2 regions of the Streptomyces sp. NPDC049687 genome follow, and region 1 is predicted to be linked to the other one. Evidence: predicted binding sites of a transcription regulator. Region 1 holds the regulator's gene; the other holds the start of a gene.
What was found. The regulator HrcA, encoded in region 1, represses chaperone genes, less so after heat shock. The targets are predictions, from matches to a motif close to TTNGCACTCNGNNNNNCNGAGTGCNAA.
Positions count from the first base shown of each region.

Region 2: the regulator HrcA is predicted to act here: its motif matches at 2,678-2,704, upstream of groL (chaperonin GroEL).

Region 1 is NZ_JBITLN010000001.1:1,048,369-1,054,646, reverse strand. It holds gene hemW (radical SAM family heme chaperone HemW) at 1-517, shown strand, start outside; gene ACIBVL_RS04795 (DUF3097 domain-containing protein) at 675-1,490, opposite strand; gene ACIBVL_RS04790 (MBL fold metallo-hydrolase) at 1,522-2,247, opposite strand; gene hrcA (heat-inducible transcriptional repressor HrcA) at 2,406-3,422, shown strand; gene dnaJ (molecular chaperone DnaJ) at 3,423-4,556, shown strand; gene ACIBVL_RS04775 (nitronate monooxygenase) at 4,613-5,749, shown strand; gene ACIBVL_RS04770 (16S rRNA (uracil(1498)-N(3))-methyltransferase) at 5,746-6,278, shown strand, end outside.
Region 2 is NZ_JBITLN010000019.1:9,062-15,339, forward strand. It holds gene ccrA (crotonyl-CoA carboxylase/reductase) at 1-675, shown strand, start outside; gene groL (chaperonin GroEL) at 892-2,514, opposite strand; gene ACIBVL_RS38200 (cold-shock protein) at 2,850-3,056, opposite strand; gene ACIBVL_RS38205 (ubiquitin-like small modifier protein 1) at 3,519-3,794, opposite strand; gene thrC (threonine synthase) at 3,838-5,127, opposite strand; SAM riboswitch class I at 5,146-5,292, opposite strand; gene ACIBVL_RS38215 (glucosyl-3-phosphoglycerate synthase) at 5,471-6,278, shown strand, end outside.

The sequences.
Region 1 (6,278 bases):
GATTCGGCGGGGCGAGGTCCCGATGACGGACGACGACGTGCATGCGGACCGGTATCTGATCGCCGAGGAGATGCTGTCGGCGGCGGGCTACGACTGGTACGAGGTCTCCAACTGGGCCACCTCGGAGGCGGGGCGCTGCCTGCACAACGAGCTGTACTGGCGAGGGGCCGACTGGTGGGGCGCGGGCCCCGGGGCGCACTCGCACGTGGGCGGGGTGCGGTGGTGGAACGTGAAGCATCCGGGGGCGTACGCGGCGGCGCTGGCCTCCGGCCGTTCGCCGGGAGCCGGGCGCGAGCTGCTGTCGGAGGAGGACCGCAGGGTCGAGCGGATCCTGCTGGAGCTGCGGCTGCGGGAGGGGATGCCGCTGGATCTCCTGAAGGAAGAGGGGCTTACGGCTTCCCGTCGGGCGCTGACGGACGGGCTGCTCCAGGAAGCGCCGTACGACCGGGGGCGTGCGGTGCTGACCCTGCGGGGTCGGCTGCTGGCGGACGCGGTGGTGCGGGATCTTGTGGACTGATCACTCAGGCGGCCGAATCTCCGCTGACCGACCCCAGCGGGCGAGGAGAGCAAGCCGACTGCCGTGGGCAGTGGATCACGAAGTCCGGCGACCCCGAGCTGCATGAAGTGCGTCGCGTGGAACCGGACACAGAGCGCATTCGGGACCTTCACCGGAGTCAGGAGTCACCGGCTGCCGTGACGAAGTCGATCAGCTCCTCCACCCGCCCCAGCAGCTCCGGTTCCAGGTCCTTGTAGGACGTCACCCGCGCCAGGATCGCCTGCCACACCGCACCCGTGTTCTCCGACGGCCACCCCAGCGCCCGGCACACCCCCGTTTTCCAGTCCTGCCCGTGCGGCACCCGCGGCCATCCCGGGATCCCCAGCGACGACGGCTTCACCGCCTCCCAGATGTCGATGTACGGGTGGCCGACCACCAGGGCGTGTTCGCTGGTCACCGACTGGGCGATACGCCACTCCTTCGTGCCCGGGACCAGGTGGTCCACCAGGACGCCGAGGCGTGCGTCCGGGCCCGGGGCGAAGCCCGCGACGATCGACGGCAGGTCGTCCACGCCCTCCAGGTACTCCACGACCACGCCCTCGACGCGCAGGTCGTCGCCCCAGACCTTCTCGATCAGCTCGGCGTCGTGCCGGCCCTCGACGTAGATGCGGCCGGCGCGGGCGACCCGGGCGCGGGCGCCGGGGACGGCGACCGAGCCGGAGGCGGTGCGGGTGGGGCGTACCGGACCACCGGACGACGGCCGTACGAGCGTCACTGGCCGGCCCTCCAGCAGGAACCCCCGTGGCTCCAGCGGGAACACCCGGTGCTTGCCGAAGCGGTCCTCGAGGGTCACCGTGCCCGCCTCGCAGCGGATCACCGCGCCGCAGAAGCCGGTACCGGGCTCCTCCACCACCAGGCCGGGCTCCGCCGGGACCTCGGGGACGGGCTTCGGCTTCTTCCACGGAGGGGTCAGGTCGGCGGAGTACTGGCGCATTCGGATGACGATAGGAGAAGCCCGGACGTCACTACGGCGACACGCCGAAACGGGCCGCCAGCGCGTCCCGCTGCGCGCGCACGTACGCCGCGTTCACCACCGCCCCGTGACCGGGCACGTACAGCGCGTCCTCGCCCCCCAGGTCCAGCAGGCGGTCGAGTGCGGCGGGCCAGTGGGTGGGGACGGCGTCGGGGCCGGCCTGGGGCTCGCCGGACTCCTCGACGAGGTCGCCGCAGAAGACCACCTCCGGTGAGCCGGGGGCCTCGGGGACCAGGACCACCAGGTCGTGGGCGGTGTGGGCGGGCCCGACGTTGGCGAGGAGGACCTGGCGGCCGCCGCCCAGATCGAGGGTCCACTCGCCGGAGACGAGGTGGCGGGGGCGGACCAGGGTGTCCGCGGCCTCGGTCGCCGTCGTCTCGTCCAGGCCGTGGCGCACCGCGTCCGAGCGGAGTTCCTCCGCCGGGACCGTGTCCATCCCCACCGCCCCGAAGACCTCGGCGCCCGCGAACGCCGCCGCGCCGAACACGTGGTCGAAGTGCGGATGGGTGAGCGCGAGATGGGTCACACGCGCGCCGGTCAGTTCCTCGGCCTGCGCCCGCAGCAGTGCCCCCTCCGCGAGGCTCGAGCCGGCGTCCACCACCAGCACCGCGCCCGCCCCGACGACCAGCCCGGCCGTGCAGTCCCAGCCCGGCAGCCGCACCCGCCCGACCCCGGCCGCGACCCGCTCCCATCCCAGCTCTTCCCAAGTCACCGTCATACCGGGACGCTAACGGTACGGGCCCCCGCCATGACCGACCTTGCCCCCGGTGTACCCCACAGCCGTACACTGGGCCGGGGAACGCTGGCACTCATAAGCGAAGAGTGCCAGGGCAGACGCCCAGGGGACTGGGGGACGACTTCTGGAGGTGTGCGCGGATGCTGAGTGAACGCAGGCTGCAAGTGCTGCGCGCCATCGTCCAGGACTACGTCGGCACCGAGGAGCCCGTGGGCTCCAAGGCGCTCACCGAGCGGCACAACCTCGGCGTCTCCCCGGCGACGGTCCGCAACGACATGGCCGCCCTGGAGGACGAGGGGTACATCGCCCAGCCGCACACCAGCGCCGGGCGCATCCCGACCGACAAGGGCTACCGGCTGTTCGTCGACAAACTGGCCGGCGTCAAGCCGATGAGCGCGCCCGAGCGGCGGGCCATCCAGAACTTCCTCGACGGTGCCGTCGATCTCGACGACGTCGTGGCGCGGACGGTGCGGCTGCTCGCACAGCTGACGCGGCAGGTCGCGGTCGTGCAGTACCCGTCGCTGACCCGGTCCACCGTGCGGCACGTCGAGCTGCTGTCGCTCGCGCCCGCCCGGCTGATGCTCGTGCTGATCACGGACACCGGACGGGTCGAGCAGCGGATGGTGGACTGCCCGGCGCCCTTCGGGGAGGCCTCGCTGGCGGATCTACGCGCGCGGCTCAACAGCCGGGTCGCGGGCCGCCGGTTCTCGGACGTGCCGCGTCTGGTGGAGGACCTGCCGGACGCCTTCGAGGCCGACGACCGCGGCACGGTCTCGACGGTGCTCTCCACCCTGCTGGAGACGCTCGTCGAGGAGAACGAGGAGCGGCTGATGATCGGCGGCACCGCCAATCTCACCCGCTTCGGACATGACTTCCCTCTCACCATCCGGCCCGTCCTGGAGGCCCTGGAGGAACACGTTGTTCTCCTCAAACTCCTGGGCGAGGCGGGGGATTCGGGCATGACCGTACGCATCGGTCACGAGAACGCCTACGAGGGACTCAACTCCACTTCCGTGGTGTCGGTCGGCTACGGTTCGGGCGGCGAGGCAGTCGCCAAACTCGGCGTGGTCGGACCGACCCGCATGGATTACCCGGGAACGATGGGAGCGGTACGAGCGGTGGCACGGTACGTCGGACAGATCCTGGCGGAGTCGTAAGTGGCCACGGACTACTACGCCGTCCTCGGCGTGCGCCGCGACGCGTCGCAGGAAGAGATCAAGAAGGCCTTCCGTCGGCTCGCCCGCGAGCTGCACCCGGACGTCAATCCGGATCCGAAGACCCAGGAGCGGTTCAAGGAGATCAACGCCGCCTACGAGGTGCTGTCGGACCCGCAGAAGAAGCAGGTCTACGACCTCGGCGGCGATCCCCTCTCCCAGTCGGGCGGCGGCGCGGGCGGCTTCGGAGCCGGTGGCTTCGGCAACTTCTCCGACATCATGGACGCGTTCTTCGGTACGGCGTCCCAGCGCGGCCCGCGCTCGCGCACCCGGCGCGGCCAGGACGCGATGATCCGGCTGGAGGTGGACCTCGAGGAGGCCGCCTTCGGTACGACCAAGGACATCCAGGTCGACACCGCGATCGTCTGCGCCACCTGCAGCGGTGAGGGCGCCGCCCCCGGCACCACCGCCCAGACGTGTGACATGTGCCGCGGCCGCGGTGAGGTGTCCCAGGTGACCCGGTCCTTCCTCGGCCAGGTCATGACTTCCCGGCCCTGCCCGCAGTGCCAGGGCTTCGGCACCGTCGTGCCGACGCCGTGCCCGGAGTGCGCGGGCGACGGGCGCGTGCGCTCGCGCCGGACGCTCACGGTGAAGATCCCCGCCGGTGTCGACAACGGCACCCGGATCCAGCTCGCGGGCGAGGGCGAGGTCGGGCCCGGTGGCGGTCCCGCCGGTGACCTGTACGTCGAGATCCACGAGCTGCCGCACGCGATGTTCCAGCGGCGCGGCGACGACCTGCACTGCACGGTGACGCTCCCGATGACCGCGGCGTCCCTCGGCACGAAGGTGCCGCTGGAGACGCTGGACGGCCTGGAGGAGGTCGACATCCGGCCCGGCACCCAGTCCGGGCAGTCGATCCCGCTGCACGGCCGGGGTGTCACGCATCTGCGTGGCGGCGGACGCGGCGATCTCATCGTGCACGTCGAGGTCCAGACGCCGACCAAGCTCGATCCCGAGCAGGAGCGGTTGCTGCGCGAGCTGGCCAAGCTGCGGGGTGAGGAGCGTCCGCAGGGGCAGTTCCAGCCGGGGCAGCAGGGCCTGTTCTCGCGGCTGAAGGACGCGTTCAACGGTCGCTGACCGGTAGGGACGCGACCGGATTCGGACTTGTTCGGAGGACGTGACAACATGCCGTCATGTCCTCCGCGCTGACCGATCTCTTCCCCCACCCGATCGTGCAGGCCCCCATGGCGGGCGGGGTCTCCGTCCCGCAGCTGGCAGCCGCCGTGTCCGAGGCCGGCGGGCTCGGGTTCCTCGCCGCCGGGTACAAGACGGCCGACGGCATGTACCAGGAGATCAAGCAGCTCCGGGGGCTCACCGGACGACCCTTCGGCGTGAACCTCTTCATGCCGCAGCCCGAACACCCCGGTACGAGCACCGGCTCCACCGGAGCGGCCGGCGCCGCGCCCCTCGATGCCGGCGCCGTCCAGCTGTACGCCGAGCAGCTCGCCGGCGAGGTCACCTGGTACGAGACCGAGCTCGGCGACCCCGACAGCGGCCGCGACGACGGCTACGACGCCAAGATCGCCGTACTGCTGGACAACCCGGTGCCGGTGGCGTCCTTCCACTTCGGTGTCCCGAGCGGTGACACGCTGGAGTCGCTGCGCCGCGCGGGAACGTTCACCCTGGTCACCGTGACCTCCACCGAGGAGGCCGTGGCCGTGGAGCAGGCCGGGGCGGACGCGGTGATCGTGCAGGGCATGGAGGCCGGCGGCCACCAGGGCACCCACAAGGACATCCCCGAGAACGACGGCTCCGGCATCGGACTGCTCTCCCTGGTCGCCCAGGTCCGCGAGGCCGTGGGGCTGCCCGTCGTCGCCGCCGGCGGCATCATGCGCGGCAGCCAGATCGCCGCGGTGCTCGCGGCCGGCGCGAGCGCGGCCCAGCTGGGCACCGCGTTCCTCGCCACACCCGAGTCGGGGGCGCACGCCGTGCACAAGGAGGCGCTGACCAACCCCCTGTTCGTGCGCACCGAGCTGACCCGCGCCTTCTCCGGCCGCCCGGCCCGCGGCCTGGTCAATCGCTTCCTGCGCGAGCACGGCCCGTACGCCCCCGCCGCCTACCCCGAGGTCCACCACCTCACCTCGCCGCTGCGCAAGGCGGCCGCCAAGGCGGGCGACGCGCAGGGGATGGCGCTGTGGGCGGGGCAGGGCCACCGGATGGCCCGGGAGCTGCCCGCCGGGCGGCTGGTGGAGGTCCTGGTGGAGGAGCTCGAAGCGGCGCGGGCGGCGTTGGCCGAGTGCCCGGCCGGTCAGGGTGGTGCCGCCTCGTGACCGCGCCCGTGTTCGTCGTCGACGCACTTCCCGGGGGGCGTTCCGAGTTCGTCCTGGACGGGCCGGAGGGGCGGCACGCCGTCTCCGTGAAGCGGCTGCGGACCGGGGAGGCGGTCGTGCTCACCGACGGCGCCGGTCGCTGGGCGGAGGGCGAGGTCGTCGCCGCCGAGGGCAAGGACCGGTTGGTGGTGAGCCTGAAGGACGTCGTCGAGGAGCCCGTCGAGTCGCCCCGCATCACCGTCGTACAGGCCCTGCCCAAGGGGGACCGGGGCGAGCTGGCCGTGGAGACGATGACCGAGACCGGGGTGGACGCGATCGTCCCCTGGGCCGCGTCCCGCTGCATCACGCAGTGGAAGGGCGAGCGCGGGCTGAAGGCGCTCGCGAAGTGGCGGGCCACCGCCCGCGAGGCCGGCAAGCAGTCCCGCCGGGTCCGCTTCCCCGAGGTCGCCGACGCCGCCACGACCAGGCAGGTGGGCGAACTCCTGGCGGGGGCCGACTTCGCCGCCGTCCTGCACGAGGACCGCGACTA
Region 2 (6,278 bases), on a different contig from region 1:
TACCGGCAGTTGCGCGGCTGGCAGCCGCACGTGGTCGAGCCCGGCGACCCTGTTCTTGTCTGGGGCGGTTCGGGCGGCCTGGGCTCGATGGCGATCCAGATCGTCCGGCAGTTCGGCGGCATCCCCATCGCGGTGATCTCCGACCCCTCGAACGAGGAGCACTGTCTCCGCCTGGGCGCGAAGGGGGTGATCAACCGGAACGACTTCGACCACTGGGGGCGGATCCCGTCCGCTTCCGACGGGGCCGCGTTCGCCACCTGGCTGGCCGGCGTCCGGGCGTTCGGCAAACGCATCTGGGACATCCTGGGCGAGCGCCGCTCACCCAGGATCGTCCTGGAACACCCGGGCGAGGACACCATTCCGACCTCGATGTACGTCTGCGACAACGCGGGCATGGTGGTCACGTGCGGGGCCACCAGCGGCTACGCCGCCGATGTCGACCTGCGGTTCCTGTGGATGCGGCAGAAGCGGCTGCAGGGTTCGCACGGGGCGAACACCTCACAGTTCCGGGCGGTCACGGAACTGGTCGCGCAAGGGCAGCTCGACCCCTGCCTGTCCATGGTCGTCCCGTTCGAAGACACCCCCGGTGTGCACCAGTTGATGTACGAGAACCGCCACCCGGGGGGCAACATGTCCATCCTGATCGGCGCCGCGGCTCCCGGACTGAAGGAGTGACCCAGCCGGAGTTCGGCTCCCTGTGCGGGCCGTCGCGTCCGCCGGCGGATCGGCGATGACCAGCGGTGTGCCTCCGGCACCCGTCCCTGGTCGGTGGACCGGTCTGGCCCTCAACAGTCGGCAGCGGCAGCTGAAACGCCCGAGGGCGGCACCCCCAGCCGTAGCCAGGGGATACCGCCCTCGGTCCGAAGGACAGGCGATCAACCGTCAGGTCGATCAGAAGTCCATGTCACCGCCCGGCATGCCGCCGCCGGCCGGGGCCGCGGCCTTCTCCGGCTTGTCGGCGATGACGGCCTCGGTGGTGAGGAAGAGCGCGGCGATGGAGGCGGCGTTCTGCAGGGCAGAGCGGGTCACCTTCGCCGGGTCGATGATGCCTTCCTTGACCAGGTCGACGTACTCGCCGGTCGCGGCGTTCAGGCCGTGCCCCGGGGTCAGGTTGCGCACCTTCTCCACGACCACGCCGCCCTCGAGGCCGGCGTTGACGGCGATCTGCTTCAGCGGGGCCTCGAGCGCGATGCGCACGGCGTTGGCGCCGGTCGCCTCGTCACCCTCGAGGTCCAGCTTCTCGAAGACGGAGGACGCCTGGATGAGCGCCACGCCACCACCGGCGACGATGCCCTCCTCGACGGCGGCCTTCGCGTTGCGGACGGCGTCCTCGATGCGGTGCTTGCGCTCCTTGAGCTCCACCTCGGTGGCGGCACCGGCCTTGATCACGGCCACGCCGCCCGCGAGCTTCGCCAGGCGCTCCTGCAGCTTCTCGCGGTCGTAGTCCGAGTCGCTGTTCTCGATCTCGGCGCGGATCTGGTTCACACGGCCCGCGACCTGGTCCGAGGAACCGGCACCGTCGACGATGGTGGTCTCGTCCTTGGTGATGACGACCTTGCGGGCCTTGCCCAGCAGGTCGAGGGTCGTGTTCTCGAGCTTGAGACCGACCTCCTCGGAGATGACCTCGCCGCCGGTGAGGATGGCGATGTCGTTCAGCATCGCCTTGCGGCGGTCGCCGAAGCCCGGGGCCTTGACCGCGACGGACTTGAAGGTGCCGCGGATCTTGTTGACGACCAGGGTCGACAGGGCCTCGCCCTCGACGTCCTCGGCGATGATCAGCAGCGGCTTGCCCGACTGCATGACCTTCTCCAGGAGCGGGAGCAGGTCCTTGACGTTCGAGATCTTGGAGTTCGCGATCAGGATGTACGGGTCGTCGAGGACGGCCTCCATACGCTCCATGTCGGTGGCGAAGTACGCCGAGATGTAGCCCTTGTCGAAGCGCATACCCTCGGTGAGCTCCAGCTCCAGACCGAAGGTCTGGGACTCCTCGACGGTGATGACGCCTTCCTTGCCGACCTTGTCCATGGCCTCGGCGATGAGCTCGCCGATCTGGGTGTCGGCGGCGGAGATGGAGGCCGTGGAAGCGATCTGCTCCTTGGTCTCGACATCCTTCGCCTGCTCCAGCAGGGCGCCGGAGACGGCCTCGACGGCCTTCTCGATGCCGCGCTTGAGGGCCATCGGGTTGGCGCCGGCGGCGACGTTGCGAAGGCCTTCCTTGACCAGGGCCTGGGCCAGGACGGTCGCGGTCGTCGTGCCGTCACCGGCTACGTCGTCCGTCTTCTTCGCGACTTCCTTGACCAGCTCGGCGCCGATCTTCTCGTACGGGTCCTCGAGCTCGATCTCCTTGGCGATGGACACACCATCGTTGGTGATCGTGGGGGCGCCCCACTTCTTCTCGAGGACGACGTTGCGGCCCTTGGGGCCGAGCGTCACCTTGACGGCGTCCGCGAGCTGGTTCATGCCGCGCTCGAGGCCGCGCCGCGCCTCCTCGTCGAACGCGATGATCTTGGCCATGTGAAGTGGTCCCTCCAGGACTGGGGGTGATTCCTTCGGACCGCGCCCGCGCCCGCGACGGACGGCTCGCAATGCCGCGTGGTTCCTTGCCCCACCTGGCCTGCGGGCCTCACCGACCCGGTCCTTCTTTGTCACTCTCACCTTCAGAGTGCTAACGCAATGATTAGCACTCGGCATGGTCGAGTGCAAGCGCCTCTCCCGGATGCGGACCACTTGCCACCCCTGACGCCGGGCACGCCGAAGGGCTCGTACCCGGGAGGTACGAGCCCCTCGATCATGTACGGACCGCGTACAGAGTCCGTACAAAGAAAGTGCGCTCTCAGTCGGCGCGTGCTTCAGCCGGTCGCCAGCCGGACCATGTCCGCCTGCGGCCCCTTCTGACCCTGCGAGATCTCGAAATCGACCCGCTGGCCCTCTTCCAGGGTGCGGTACCCGTCCATCTGGATCGCGCTGTAGTGGACGAAAACATCCGCACCACCGTCGACCGCGATGAAGCCGTACCCCTTCTCCGCGTTGAACCACTTGACGGTGCCCTGAGCCATGCCTAACTCCCCTATTACTGGCCCTTGCACAGATCCACACTTCGCGGATCCGGGTCAGACCTCACCCCCCAGTTGGTTGGGGGCGTGCGCCGGAACGCGTCGACCGCGGCTGAATGTATCTGTCCAACTGCCGTCTGCAACAGGTCAGTCGGACGAGAATTCTGGACGCACGCGATCCGGAATGTGGCGAGAATTCGCCAGAATTCAGGGCAAGTCGGGCCCCGCAAAAGCCACAAATGCCACACAAGAGACACACACTTTGGCTGCTTCTTGTCGGGCCAGGGCAGAAATCAAAGGCTCCGGATCAGGGTTTCGCGACCCGGTTCCCCAACTGTACCGCGCTCAACCACACTGAATTGCCCCCTCCGCTTCTCTCACGGAGGGGGCAATTCGATGAACTCTCGGTAATCACTGTTACCGACGGTTACTACCGGCCGGTACTGACCAAAGGTCAATCACGACTCAGCCGCCGGCGACGGCGGGAATGATCGACACGCCCGCACCGTCCGGAGTGGCCGTCTCCAGCCCCTGCTCGAAGCGCACGTCGTCGTCGTTCACGTACACGTTGACGAACCGCCGCAGCTTGCCCTGGTCGTCCAGGACACGGGCGGCGATGCCGGTGTGGTTCTTCTCCAGATCGGCGATGACCTCGCCGAGGGTCGCCCCCTCGGCGGAGACCTCGGCCTGCCCGCCGGTGTAGGTACGCAGGATGGTGGGGATGCGGACGTTGACGCTCACGATGTGACCTCCGGTCGGGTGTCTGTCTGGGGACGGGCCGCTCTTACGCGAGACCAGCCTCGCGGAACGACTCCAGGTTGGGGCGGATCGTCGCCGTGAGCCCCGTCCCGGCCACCGCGTCCAACGTCTTCAGACCGTCACCGGTGTTGAGCACGACGGTCGTCAGCGTCGGGTCCAGCAGGCCGTTCTCGATCAGCTTGCGCGTCACACCCACGGTCACCCCACCGGCGGTCTCCGCGAAGATCCCCTCGGTCCGCGCCAGCAGCTTGATCGCGTCCACGACCTGCTCGTCCGTCACGTCCTCCACGGCCCCGCCCGTACGCCGCGCGATGTCGAGGACGTAAGGACCGTCCGCCGGGTTGCCGATCGCCAGCGACTTGGCGATGGTGTTCGGCTTCTGGGGACGGACCACGTCGTGGCCCGCCTTGAAGGCCACGGACACCGGGGAGCAGCCCTCCGCCTGCGCGCCGAAGATCTTGTACGGCTTGTCCTCGACGAGACCCAGCTTGATCAGCTCCTGCAGACCCTTGTCGATCTTCGTGAGCTGCGAGCCCGAGGCGATCGGGACCACGAGCTGGTCCGGGAGCCGCCAGCCGAGCTGCTCGGCGATCTCGTACGCGAGGGTCTTGGAGCCCTCGGCGTAGTACGGCCGCAGATTGACGTTGACGAAGCCCCAGCCCTCGCCCGCCGGGTCGCCGATGAGCTCGGAGCAGAAGCGGTTGACGTCGTCGTAGTTGCCCTCGATACCGACGAGCTCGCCGCCGTAGACGGCGGCCATGACGACCTTGCCCTGCTCCAGGTCGTGCGGGATGAACACGCAGGAGCGGAAGCCGGCGCGGGCGGCGGCGGCGCCGACGGCGCCGGCGAGGTTGCCGGTGGAGGAGCAGGAGAGGGTGGTGAAGCCGAACGCGCGGGCGGCCTCGATGGCCTGCGCCACCACCCGGTCCTTGAAGGAGTGCGTCGGGTTGCCGGAGTCGTCCTTGACGAAGAGCTTGCCGGGGTCGACGCCGAGTTCACGGGCGAGGTTGTCGGCCTGGACGAGCTGGGTCCAACCGGGGTTGATGTTGGGCTTGTCCGCCACGTCGGCCGGGACGGGCAGCAGCGGCGCGTAACGCCAGATGTTCGCGGGTCCCGCCTCGATGCGCTTGCGGAGCTCCTCGGTTTCGTAGGAGGAGAAGTCGTACGCGATCTCGAGCGGGCCGAAACACTCCTCGCAGGCGAAGACCGGGCCGAGGGGGACGCGGTGGCCGCATTCGCGGCAGCTCAGGGCCGCGGCGGGGCCGAGGTCGACGGTGGTGGAGTCGGTGGTGCTTGCAACAGTCTGCGCAGCCATGTGAGGCGAGGCCCTTTCTCCTCATCTTCCTCACGACGCATCTCGCCGTGAGACGGATTTGGCACCTTCCCTAGCCGGGAGCCTCACCACGACGACGTGGTCAGACCGGCTGGAGGGTTGCCGGGGCTTCATCGGGCCGTATCCCTCTGCCCCTCTGGATGAGCGGTATGCGGTTGTTGAACGTCGAACGCCTGATGACCCCGGACATGCGATGGTCATCCGCGTTGTTCAAGACTGTAACCGAAGGCCAGGACAGTTGAGAGAGTCGTCCGAACCGCGAGATGGATCACACGGTCACCTGCCGTGCACCCGGTGTGATCACGACAGTGAGGAGCCGCTGACTGTGCTGGAAGAAGTCGAGCGCTGGCTGGCCACCCGCTCCTGGTCCGTGACAGATCGTCCGCTGCACCGCGTCCTGTCCGCGAAACGCGCCACGGGTCAGTCGGTGTCCGTCGTCCTGCCCGCGCTGAACGAGGAGGAGACGGTCGGCGACATCGTCGCCATCATCCGTCACGACCTCATGCAGCAGGTTCCGCTCGTCGACGAGATCGTCGTCGTCGACTCGGGATCGACCGACCGCACGTCCGAGGTCGCCGCCGCGGCCGGCGCGCGGGTCGTGCACCGCGACGCGATCCTGCCCCGCATCCCGGCCGTGCCCGGCAAGGGCGAGGTCCTGTGGCGCTCCCTGCTCGTCACGAGCGGGGACATCGTCTGTTTCATCGACGCCGACCTGAGGGAGTTCTCCTCGGACTTCGTCTCGGGCATCGTCGGCCCGCTGCTCACCGACCCGGGCGTGGACCTGGTGAAGGGCATGTACGACCGTCCCCTGGGCGGCGCGGCCGGCCAGGGCGGGAGGGTCACCGAGCTGATGGCCCGGCCCCTGCTCAACATGCACTGGCCGCAGCTGGCCGGTTTCGTGCAGCCGCTCGGCGGTGAGTACGCGGCCCGCCGCGGCCTGCTGGAGCAGCTGCCGTTCCCCGTCGGGTACGGGGTGGAGCTGGGGATGCTGGTCGACGCGCTGCACCTGGTGGGGCTGGACGCGCTGGCCCAGGTGGACGTGGGGGTGCGCAAGCACCGCCACCAGGACGGGCAGGCGCTCGGCCGGATGGCCGCGGCGATCTACCGCACCGCCCAGCTCCGCCTGGCGCGCG